3 regions of the Streptomyces sp. NPDC039609 genome follow, and region 1 is predicted to be linked to each of the others. Evidence: predicted binding sites of a transcription regulator. Region 1 holds the regulator's gene; each other region holds the start of a gene.

Evidence for each region. The regulator HrcA, encoded in region 1, represses chaperone genes, less so after heat shock. The targets are predictions, from matches to a motif close to TTNGCACTCNGNNNNNCNGAGTGCNAA.
Region 2: the regulator HrcA is predicted to act here: its motif matches at 1,076-1,102, upstream of groL (chaperonin GroEL).
Region 3: the regulator HrcA is predicted to act here: its motif matches at 1,685-1,711, upstream of groES (co-chaperone GroES).

Annotation. Positions count from the first base shown of each region.
Region 1 is NZ_JBVIUJ010000002.1:551,779-555,052, forward strand. It holds gene ACZ561_RS07870 (DUF3097 domain-containing protein) at 1-318, opposite strand, end outside; gene ACZ561_RS07875 (MBL fold metallo-hydrolase) at 329-1,057, opposite strand; gene hrcA (heat-inducible transcriptional repressor HrcA) at 1,208-2,227, shown strand; gene dnaJ (molecular chaperone DnaJ) at 2,228-3,274, shown strand, end outside.
Region 2 is NZ_JBVIUJ010000013.1:137,454-140,727, forward strand. It holds gene ACZ561_RS32285 (MoaD/ThiS family protein) at 3-281, shown strand; gene ACZ561_RS32290 (cold-shock protein) at 728-931, shown strand; gene groL (chaperonin GroEL) at 1,267-2,895, shown strand; gene ACZ561_RS32300 (SRPBCC family protein) at 3,065-3,274, shown strand, end outside.
Region 3 is NZ_JBVIUJ010000005.1:291,095-294,368, reverse strand. It holds gene ACZ561_RS16580 (polysaccharide deacetylase family protein) at 1-905, shown strand, start outside; gene ACZ561_RS16575 (DUF6234 family protein) at 1,118-1,606, opposite strand; gene groES (co-chaperone GroES) at 1,858-2,166, shown strand; gene groL (chaperonin GroEL) at 2,283-3,274, shown strand, end outside.

The sequences.
Region 1 (3,274 bases):
CGCACGCGCGACCCGGGCCCGTGCGCCCGGGACCGCGATCGAGCCCGAGGCCGTGCGACTCGGGCGCGCCGGAGCGGCTGAAGGGCGGGTCAGCGTCACCACCCTGCCCTCCAGAAGGAAGCCCCGCGGCTCCATCGGGAAGACCCGGTGCTTGCCGAACCGGTCCTCCAGGGTCACCGTGCCCGCCTCACAGCGGATCACCGCCCCACAGAAGCCCGTCGAGACCTCCTCGACGACGAGGTCCGGTTCTGCCGGTACTTCCGGCACGGGCGCGGAACGCTTCCAAGGGGGCGTCAGGTCCGGGTTGTAGCTGCGCATTTGGGCGACGTTATGCGACGGAGAAGCGTCGTGCCAGCTCATCCCGCTGGCGCCGCACGAACGCAGCGTCCACCACCGCCCCGTGCCCCGGCACGTACACCGCGGCCTCCCCGCCCAGCGCGAGCAGCCGGTCCAGGGCCGCCGGCCAGCGGGAGCCGATCGCGTCCCGGCCCGCCTGCGGCTCGCCCGACTCCTCGACCAGGTCGCCGCAGAAGACGACCTCCGCCCCGTTCGTGTCGGGGACCAGGAGCGCCAGGTCGTGGCCCGAGTGACCGGGCCCGACATTGGCCAGCAGCACCTGCCGACCGCCCAGGTCCAGCGTCCACTCGCCCGACACCGTGTGGCGCGGGAGGACGAGGACGTCCACGGCCTCCGTCGCCGCCGGCTCCTCGACCCCGTGACGCACCGCGGACACCCGCAGCGACTCCCGCTCCCGCAGCAGCAGCTCGTCCAGGCCGACCGCCCCGTACACCTCCGCCCCCGCGAAGACCGCCGTGCCCAGCACATGATCGAAGTGGGGGTGGCTCAGTGCGATGTGCGTCACTCTCCTGCCGCCCGTGAGGGCCTCCACCTGAGCCCGCAGCTCGGCCCCCTCCCGGAGCGTGGAGCCCGTGTCGTACAGCAGCACGGCCTTCTCGCCGAGCACCAGGCCCACCGTGGCGTCCCAGACGGGCAGCCGCCGCCTGCCCACCCCGTCCCCGAGCCGTTCCCAGCCGTACTCTTCCCAATCGACATCCATACGGCGACGCTATCCGCTACGACCCGGCGACCCGGCCTCCTTGCCAGGAGCGATGCCCGCCGCCGTACACTGGCCAGGGGATTCCTGGCACTCGAGCAGGGCGAGTGCCAAAAGCGGAGCAAACCGATACGACAGCTGGAGGTGTGCGCGATGCTCAGCGAACGCAGACTCGAGGTGCTGCGCGCCATCGTCCAGGACTATGTCGGGACGGAGGAGCCGGTCGGCTCCAAGGCGCTCACGGAGCGCCACAAGCTCGGCGTCTCGCCCGCCACCGTGCGCAACGACATGGCCGTCCTGGAGGACGAGGGCTACATCGCCCAGCCTCACACCAGTGCCGGACGCATCCCGACCGACAAGGGCTACCGCCTCTTCGTCGACAAGCTCGCCGGCGTGAAGCCGCTGTCGACGCCAGAGCGGCGCGCCATCCACAACTTCCTCGACGGCGCGGTCGACCTCGACGACGTCGTCGGACGCACGGTCCGGCTCCTCGCGCAGCTGACGCGCCAGGTCGCCGTCGTGCAGTACCCGTCGCTGACCCGTTCGACGGTCCGGCACGTGGAGCTGCTCTCGCTCGCCCCTGCCCGACTGATGCTCGTGCTGATCACGGACACCGGCCGGGTCGAGCAGCGGATGATCGACTGCCCCGCGCCGTTCGGCGAGACCTCGCTCGCGGACCTGCGGGCCCGGCTCAACAGCCGGGTCGTCGGCCGCCGTTTCGCGGACGTGCCGCAGCTGGTGCAGGATCTTCCGGAGTCGTTCGAGGAGACGGAGGACCGCGGCACGGTGTCGGCGGTGCTCGCGACCCTCCTCGAAACCCTGGTGGAGGAGCACGAGGAGCGGCTGATGATCGGCGGCACCGCCAATCTCACCCGCTTCGGCCATGACTTCCCCCTCACGATCAGGCCTGTGCTCGAGGCGCTGGAGGAGCAGGTCGTGCTCCTCAAGCTGCTCGGCGAGGCCAAGGACTCGGGCATGACCGTACGGATCGGGCACGAGAACGCCCATCAGGGGCTCACCTCCACGTCCGTCGTCGCGGTCGGCTACGGTTCGGGCGACGAGGCAGTCGCCAAACTCGGCGTGGTCGGACCGACCCGCATGGACTACCCCGGAACGATGGGAGCGGTACGCGCAGTGGCACGTTACGTCGGACAGATCCTGGCGGAGTCGTAAGTGGCCACGGACTACTACGCCGTACTCGGCGTACGCCGCGACGCGTCCCAGGACGAGATCAAGAAGGCATTCCGGCGGCTCGCGCGCGAGCTGCACCCGGATGTGAATCCCGATCCGAAGACGCAGGAGCGCTTCAAGGAGATCAACGCCGCCTACGAGGTGTTGTCGGACCCGCAGAAGAAGCAGGTCTACGACCTCGGCGGTGACCCGCTGTCCGCGTCCGGCGGCGGTGGGGCCGGTGGCTTCGGCCAGGGCGGCTTCGGGAACTTCTCGGACATCATGGACGCGTTCTTCGGGACGGCGTCGCAGCGCGGGCCACGCTCGCGCACGCGCCGCGGCCAGGACGCCATGATCCGGCTGGAGATCGACCTCAACGAGGCCGCCTTCGGCACGACCAAGGACATCCAGGTCGACACGGCCGTCGTCTGTACGACGTGTTCCGGTGAGGGCGCCGCGCCCGGCACCTCCGCCCAGACCTGTGACATGTGTCGCGGTCGCGGCGAGGTCTCGCAGGTGACGCGGTCCTTCCTGGGCCAGGTCATGACCTCCCGCCCCTGCCCCCAGTGCCAGGGCTTCGGCACCGTCGTCCCGACCCCGTGCCCCGAGTGCGCGGGCGACGGGCGGGTCCGCTCGCGCCGGACGCTGACCGTGAAGATCCCGGCCGGTGTCGACAACGGCACGCGCATCCAGCTCGCGGGCGAGGGCGAGGTCGGTCCGGGCGGCGGTCCGGCCGGTGACCTGTATGTCGAGATCCACGAGATCCCGCACGAGGTCTTCCAGCGTCGGGGCGACGACCTGCACTGCACGGTCACCATCCCGATGACGGCGGGCGCGCTCGGTACGAAGGTGCCGCTGCAGACGCTCGACGGCCTCGAGGAGGTCGACATCCGCCCGGGCACACAGTCCGGCCAGTCGATCCCGCTGCACGGGCGCGGCATCACGCACCTGCGCGGTGGCGGTCGCGGCGACCTGATCGTGCACGTCGAGGTGCTGACGCCGTCGAAGCTCGACCCCGAGCAGGAACGGCTGCTGCGCGAACTGGCGAAG
Region 2 (3,274 bases), on a different contig from region 1:
CCATGAGCGTCAAGGTCCGCATCCCCACCATCCTCCGCACCTACACCGGCGGCCAGGCCGAGGTCGCCGCCGAGGGCGCGACGCTCTCGGAGGTCATCGCCGACCTGGAGAAGAACCACACGGGTATCGCCGCCCGCGTCCTGGACGACCAGGGCAAGCTGCGCCGCTTCGTGAACGTGTACGTCAACGACGACGACGTCCGTTTCGAGCAGGGCCTGGAGACGGCGACGCCGGACGGCGCCGGCGTCTCGATCATCCCGGCGGTCGCCGGCGGCTGCTGAGCCCCGGGGCGACCGTACAAAGGCCTTTGAGTCACCCACGGTCACCTGAGTTACCCACGGTCACTTGAATTGCCCCCTCCGCCGGAGAAGCGGAGGGGGTAATTCTGCATGGTTGAACGGGGTAGAGTTGGGGAAGTCCCCCTGACTTCCCTTCGCTGCTTGTGCCAGACGCATATGAGAATGCGCCCGCACCCGACAAGAAGCAGCCAAAGTGTTCGAGTGTTGTGTACCTTCTGCGCACTTTGACGGGCCCGACTTGCCCCGGGATTCAGTGAATTCTCCTTAATTCTCCTTTCCGTCGCGCCCAGATTTCTCGTCCGATTGACCTGTTGCAGAGGGCAGTTGGACAGATACATTCAGCCGCGGTCGACGCGTTCCGGCGCAGGGTCTGACCCGGGTCCGCGAAGTGCGGTCCCGCGCAAGGGCCAGTAATAGGGGAGTTAGGCATGGCTCAGGGCACCGTCAAGTGGTTCAACGCGGAGAAGGGCTACGGCTTCATCGCGGTCGACGGTGGTGCGGATGTATTCGTCCACTACAGCGCGATCCAGATGGACGGTTACCGCACCCTTGAAGAAGGTCAGCGGGTCGAGTTCGAGATCTCGCAGGGCCAGAAGGGTCCGCAGGCGGACATGGTCAAGCTCGCCGTCTGAGCACGGCGCGATCGGCCACCACGTACGCACTCACGCGTTCTCTACGTCGAGGGGTCCGCATCCTGACCAGGATGCGGACCCCTCGCGCGTGTGCGGGAGGGGAGGGGACGTGCGCCCGGGCCGTCTCTCGATCTGTGGGAGTCGCTTGCACTCGCATGGGCCGAGTGCTAATCATTGGCGTTAGCACTCTGAAGGTGAGAGTGCTTACGAGGATCGGGCAGACGAGGTCCGCGGCCAGGTGGGGCAAGGAACCGCCGGGTACGCAGGCCGTCCGTCGCGGGCGTCGGCGCGGTCCTGGAGCGTTATCCACCCCATGTCCGGGAGGACCACTTCACATGGCCAAGATCATCGCGTTCGACGAGGAGGCACGGCGCGGTCTCGAGCGCGGGATGAACCAGCTCGCCGACGCCGTAAAGGTCACCCTTGGCCCCAAGGGCCGGAACGTCGTCCTCGAGAAGAAGTGGGGCGCCCCCACGATCACCAACGATGGTGTTTCCATCGCCAAGGAGATCGAGCTCGAGGACCCGTACGAGAAGATCGGCGCCGAGCTGGTCAAGGAAGTCGCCAAGAAGACGGACGACGTCGCCGGTGACGGTACGACCACCGCGACCGTCCTCGCCCAGGCGCTCGTCCGCGAGGGCCTGCGCAACGTGGCGGCCGGCGCCAACCCGATGGCCCTCAAGCGCGGCATCGAGAAGGCCGTCGAGGCCGTCTCGGGCGCCCTGCTCGAGCAGGCGAAGGATGTCGAGACCAAGGAGCAGATCGCTTCCACGGCCTCCATCTCCGCCGCCGACACCCAGATCGGCGAGCTCATCGCCGAGGCGATGGACAAGGTCGGCAAGGAAGGCGTCATCACCGTCGAGGAGTCCCAGACCTTCGGTCTGGAGCTGGAGCTCACCGAGGGTATGCGCTTCGACAAGGGCTACATCTCGGCGTACTTCGCCACCGACATGGAGCGTATGGAGGCGTCCCTGGACGACCCGTACATCCTGATCGTCAACTCCAAGATCTCCTCCGTGAAGGACCTGCTCCCGCTCCTGGAGAAGGTCATGCAGTCGGGCAAGCCCCTGCTGATCATCGCCGAGGACGTCGAGGGCGAGGCCCTGTCGACCCTGGTCGTCAACAAGATCCGCGGCACCTTCAAGTCCGTCGCGGTCAAGGCTCCGGGCTTCGGCGACCGCCGCAAGGCCATGCTGAACGACATCGCCATCCTCACGGGCGGCACGGTCATCTCCGAGGAGGTCGGTCTCAAGCTCGAGAACGCCGGCCTGGACCTGCTGGGCCGCGCCCGCAAGGTCGTCATCACCAAGGACGAGACCACGATCGTCGACGGCTCCGGCGAGAGCGACCAGGTTGCCGGTCGCGTCAACCAGATCCGTGCCGAGATCGAGAACTCGGACAGCGACTACGACCGCGAGAAGCTGCAGGAGCGCCTGGCGAAGCTCGCCGGCGGTGTTGCGGTCATCAAGGCCGGTGCCGCGACCGAGGTCGAGCTCAAGGAGCGCAAGCACCGCATCGAGGACGCCGTTCGCAACGCGAAGGCGGCCGTCGAGGAGGGCATCGTCGCCGGTGGTGGCGTGGCCCTGCTCCAGGCGTCGAACGTCTTCGAGAAGCTCGAGGCCGACCTCACGGGTGACGAGGCCACGGGCGCGAACATCGTGAAGCTGGCCCTCGAGGCCCCGCTGAAGCAGATCGCCGTCAACGCCGGCCTCGAGGGTGGCGTCGTGGCGGAGAAGGTCCGCAACCTGCCCGTCGGCCACGGCCTGAACGCCGCGACCAACGAGTACGTGGACCTCATCGCCGAGGGCATCATCGACCCGGCGAAGGTGACGCGCTCTGCCCTGCAGAACGCGGCCTCCATCGCCGCGCTGTTCCTCACCACCGAGGCCGTCATCGCCGACAAGCCCGAGAAGGCCGGTGCGGCCGCTCCGGGCGGCATGCCGGGCGGTGACATGGACTTCTGATCCTTCCGGATCGGTAGTTCCTCGCTGTACGCGACCGAGGGCGGTACTCCTTGCCGGGGTACCGCCCTCGGGCTGTCTGCGGGTGCCGCCCTCGGGCGTTCGGGGTGATGCTGGTGGGAGGACCCTGACGGATCCCGCACGGCCGGATCCCCCACGGCGGGAGCGTTCCATGATCACGCTGCTGACGACACCCACCGACCGCGAGCTGGTCATCACCCGAACCTTCGAGGCCCCGCCCGCCCGCGTCTGGGAGGCGTGGACGACGTCCGAGCACGTCCGCCAGTGGTACGGGATCGCCGCGCTGACCACGACGGTCGTCGACGTCGACCTCCGGGTCGGCGGAGCCTGGCGCTGGGGACAGCGGGCGCCGGACGGACAG
Region 3 (3,274 bases), on a different contig from region 1:
CTCGCTCGCGTCGGCTCAGACGGTCGGTGGGCGGGGTGCTTGTCGTCGCCGCGCTCGGCTCGGGCTGTTCCGGACCGTCCGGGGAGACCGGCGACGCGCGCAAGGGCCCCGCGAAGCCCGCCGCCGGACAGCCGCAGGAGCAGGGTGCCGCCGGCGCTCTCGACGCGTACGTCGAGAAGGTCCGCAAGCAGCGGGCCGCCCGCGTGCTCGCCGCCAAGAAGTGGGGCCTCGACCGGCCCCCGCTGGACGCCCCGGCCCCGCCCAAGGTGAAGCCGAAGATCACCACTCGCAAGGGCTTCGAGACCGACGGTGAGGGGTTGCCGCCCGTCTTCACCACCGTGCCGACCAAGGAGAAGATCGTCTTCCTGACGATCGACGACGGCGCGGAGAAGGACCCCGAACTGCTGCGGATGATGAGCGAGCTGCAGATCCCGTACAGCGCCTTCCTCAGCGACTACGTCGTCAAGGACGACTACGGCTACTTCGAGAAGATGCAGGCCGCCGGCGTCTCCCTGCACAACCACACCCTCAACCACCGCTACCTGCCCGGGCTTTCGTACGCCAAGCAGAAGCGGGAGATCTGCGGGATGCAGGACGTCATCGAGGACCGGTACGGAAAGCGGCCGCCGCTCTTCCGTCCGCCGTACGGCAATTACAACGAGGACACCCTGCGCGCGGCCAAGACGTGCGGGGTCAAGGCGGTCCCGCTCTGGGCCTCCGAGGCGTTCCCCGACCGGATGGAGTGGCGCGAATGGGACCGGGACCTGCACCCCGGCGACATCGTGCTCACGCACTTCCGGGGCAAGGAGGACTGGAAGGGTTCCATGGCCGACATGATCCGGCGCGTGATGAAGACGATCACGGCCAAGGGGTACGCGGTCGCGAAGCTCGAGGACTACGTGTGACCGGGGCGCGCCGGCTCGCGACCGGCCTCGCGCTCACCGGCGCGCTCCTGGGCGTGACGGGGTGTGCCTCGTCGGTGGACCCGATCGAACGTCTGGGACGGAAGGCGGCGGAGCGGGTGGGCGACCGGAAGGGCGAGGGGCTGGCCGGTCGTCCGGAAGCCGGGGTCTGTGGCGCCGGTGAGGCCGCAGCGGACGCGCGACGGTCGGGTTCCTCAGCCGTGCCTGACGGAAGCGCTCTGCCCGGCACCGCCTGTCGGCGGCAGCGGTGAGGTAGCCGACGCCGGTGTGTCCGCGGCCTCGGGATGTGCCGTCGTCCACATCGGCGGGAGCGGTGAGGTAGCCGACGCCGGTGTGTCCGCGGCCTCGGGATGTGCCGTCGTCCACTCCTCCGCCGCGATGAGCAGGGTGACGAGGCAGAGCAGCCCCGCCGCGAGGAACTGGCCTCCGGCCGTCCAGGCCCAGCCGCCACGCAGCATCGCCCACGCGATCAGGAGTACGGCGCCGGTGATCACGCCGAAGGTGATCACCGGCGTCCAGTCCATCGGGGGTGGCGCCGAGCTCTGTGGACCGGGCGGGCCGCTCCAGCCCCGCAGGGCCAGGAAGAGGGCGGCGCAGAGGGAGATCACGCCGTCCAGGACCAGGAGCAGCAGTCCGCACGTGACGTCGGCGCCGGTGCGCACCGGCGGGCTGGAGGTGTCCATGCCCGCACACTCGTACGGAACCATCGGCTCCGTAGTGCCGTTGCCCGTACCGAGACCGAATCGCCACACCGCACTGCATTGGCACTCCGCTTGACCGAGTGCTAATCGCAGTCATAGTCTCGGCTCTGGCACTCCCCATTGGAGAGTGCCAACACAGCGACGGGCAGGTCCGGCACCCGCGACGACGGATCCACCTGGTCGCCACCTCAGACAGTTAGCCCCGTGAGATCTCCGAAGGGGGAGGTCGGATCGTGACGACCACCAGCTCCAAGGTTGCCATCAAGCCGCTCGAGGACCGCATTGTGGTCCAGCCGCTCGACGCCGAGCAGACCACCGCCTCTGGCCTGGTCATCCCGGACACCGCGAAGGAGAAGCCCCAGGAGGGCGTCGTCCTCGCGGTGGGCCCGGGTCGCTTCGAGAACGGCGAGCGCCTGCCGCTCGACGTGAAGACCGGCGACATCGTGCTGTACAGCAAGTACGGCGGCACCGAGGTGAAGTACAACGGCGAGGAGTACCTCGTCCTCTCGGCTCGCGACGTGCTCGCGATCGTCGAGAAGTAATTCACCGAAGTATCGAACCCGATGCTTGAGCTGCGCCCCTGACCCCGCACCGGGCGTCCGGGGCGCAGTTCGTTTCACCAGTTGCACACGAATTCCGAGAGGGCTGAATCGCTCCCATGGCGAAGATCCTGAAGTTCGACGAGGACGCCCGTCGCGCCCTTGAGCGCGGCGTCAACAAGCTTGCCGACACGGTGAAGGTGACGATCGGCCCCAAGGGCCGCAACGTCGTCATCGACAAGAAGTTCGGCGCTCCCACCATCACCAACGACGGTGTCACGATCGCCCGCGAGGTCGAGATCGAGGACCCGTACGAGAACCTCGGTGCCCAGCTGGTGAAGGAGGTGGCGACCAAGACCAACGACATCGCGGGTGACGGCACCACAACCGCCACCGTGCTCGCCCAGGCGCTCGTCCGCGAGGGTCTGCGCAACGTCGCCGCCGGTGCCTCCCCGGCCGCCCTGAAGAAGGGCATCGACGCCGCGGTCAAGGCCGTCTCCGACGAGCTTCTCGCGACCGCCCGTCCGATCGAGGACAAGTCCGACATCGCCGCCGTGGCCGCGCTCTCCGCGCAGGACCAGCAGGTCGGCGAGCTCATCGCCGAGGCGATGGACAAGGTCGGCAAGGACGGTGTCATCACCGTCGAGGAGTCCAACACCTTCGGCCTGGAGCTCGACTTCACCGAGGGCATGGCCTTCGACAAGGGCTACCTGTCCCCGTACATGGTGACCGACCAGGAGCGTATGGAGGCCGTCCTCGACGACCCGTACATCCTGATCCACCAGGGCAAGATCTCCTCGATCCAGGACCTCCTGCCGCTCCTCGAGAAGGTCATCCAGGCCGGCTCCTCCAAGCCGCTGCTGATCATCGCCGAGGACGTCGAGGGCGAGGCCCTGTCGACCCTGGTCGTCAACAAGATCCGTGGCACCTTCAACGCCGTGGCCGTCAAGGCCCCCGGCTTCGGCGACCGCCGCAAGGCGATGCTCGGCGACATGGCCACCCTCACGGGTGCCACCGTCATCGCCGAGGAGGTCGGCCTCAAGCTCGACCAGGCCGGTCTGGACGTGCTGGGCACCGCCCGCCGCGTGACCATCACCAAGGACGACACCAC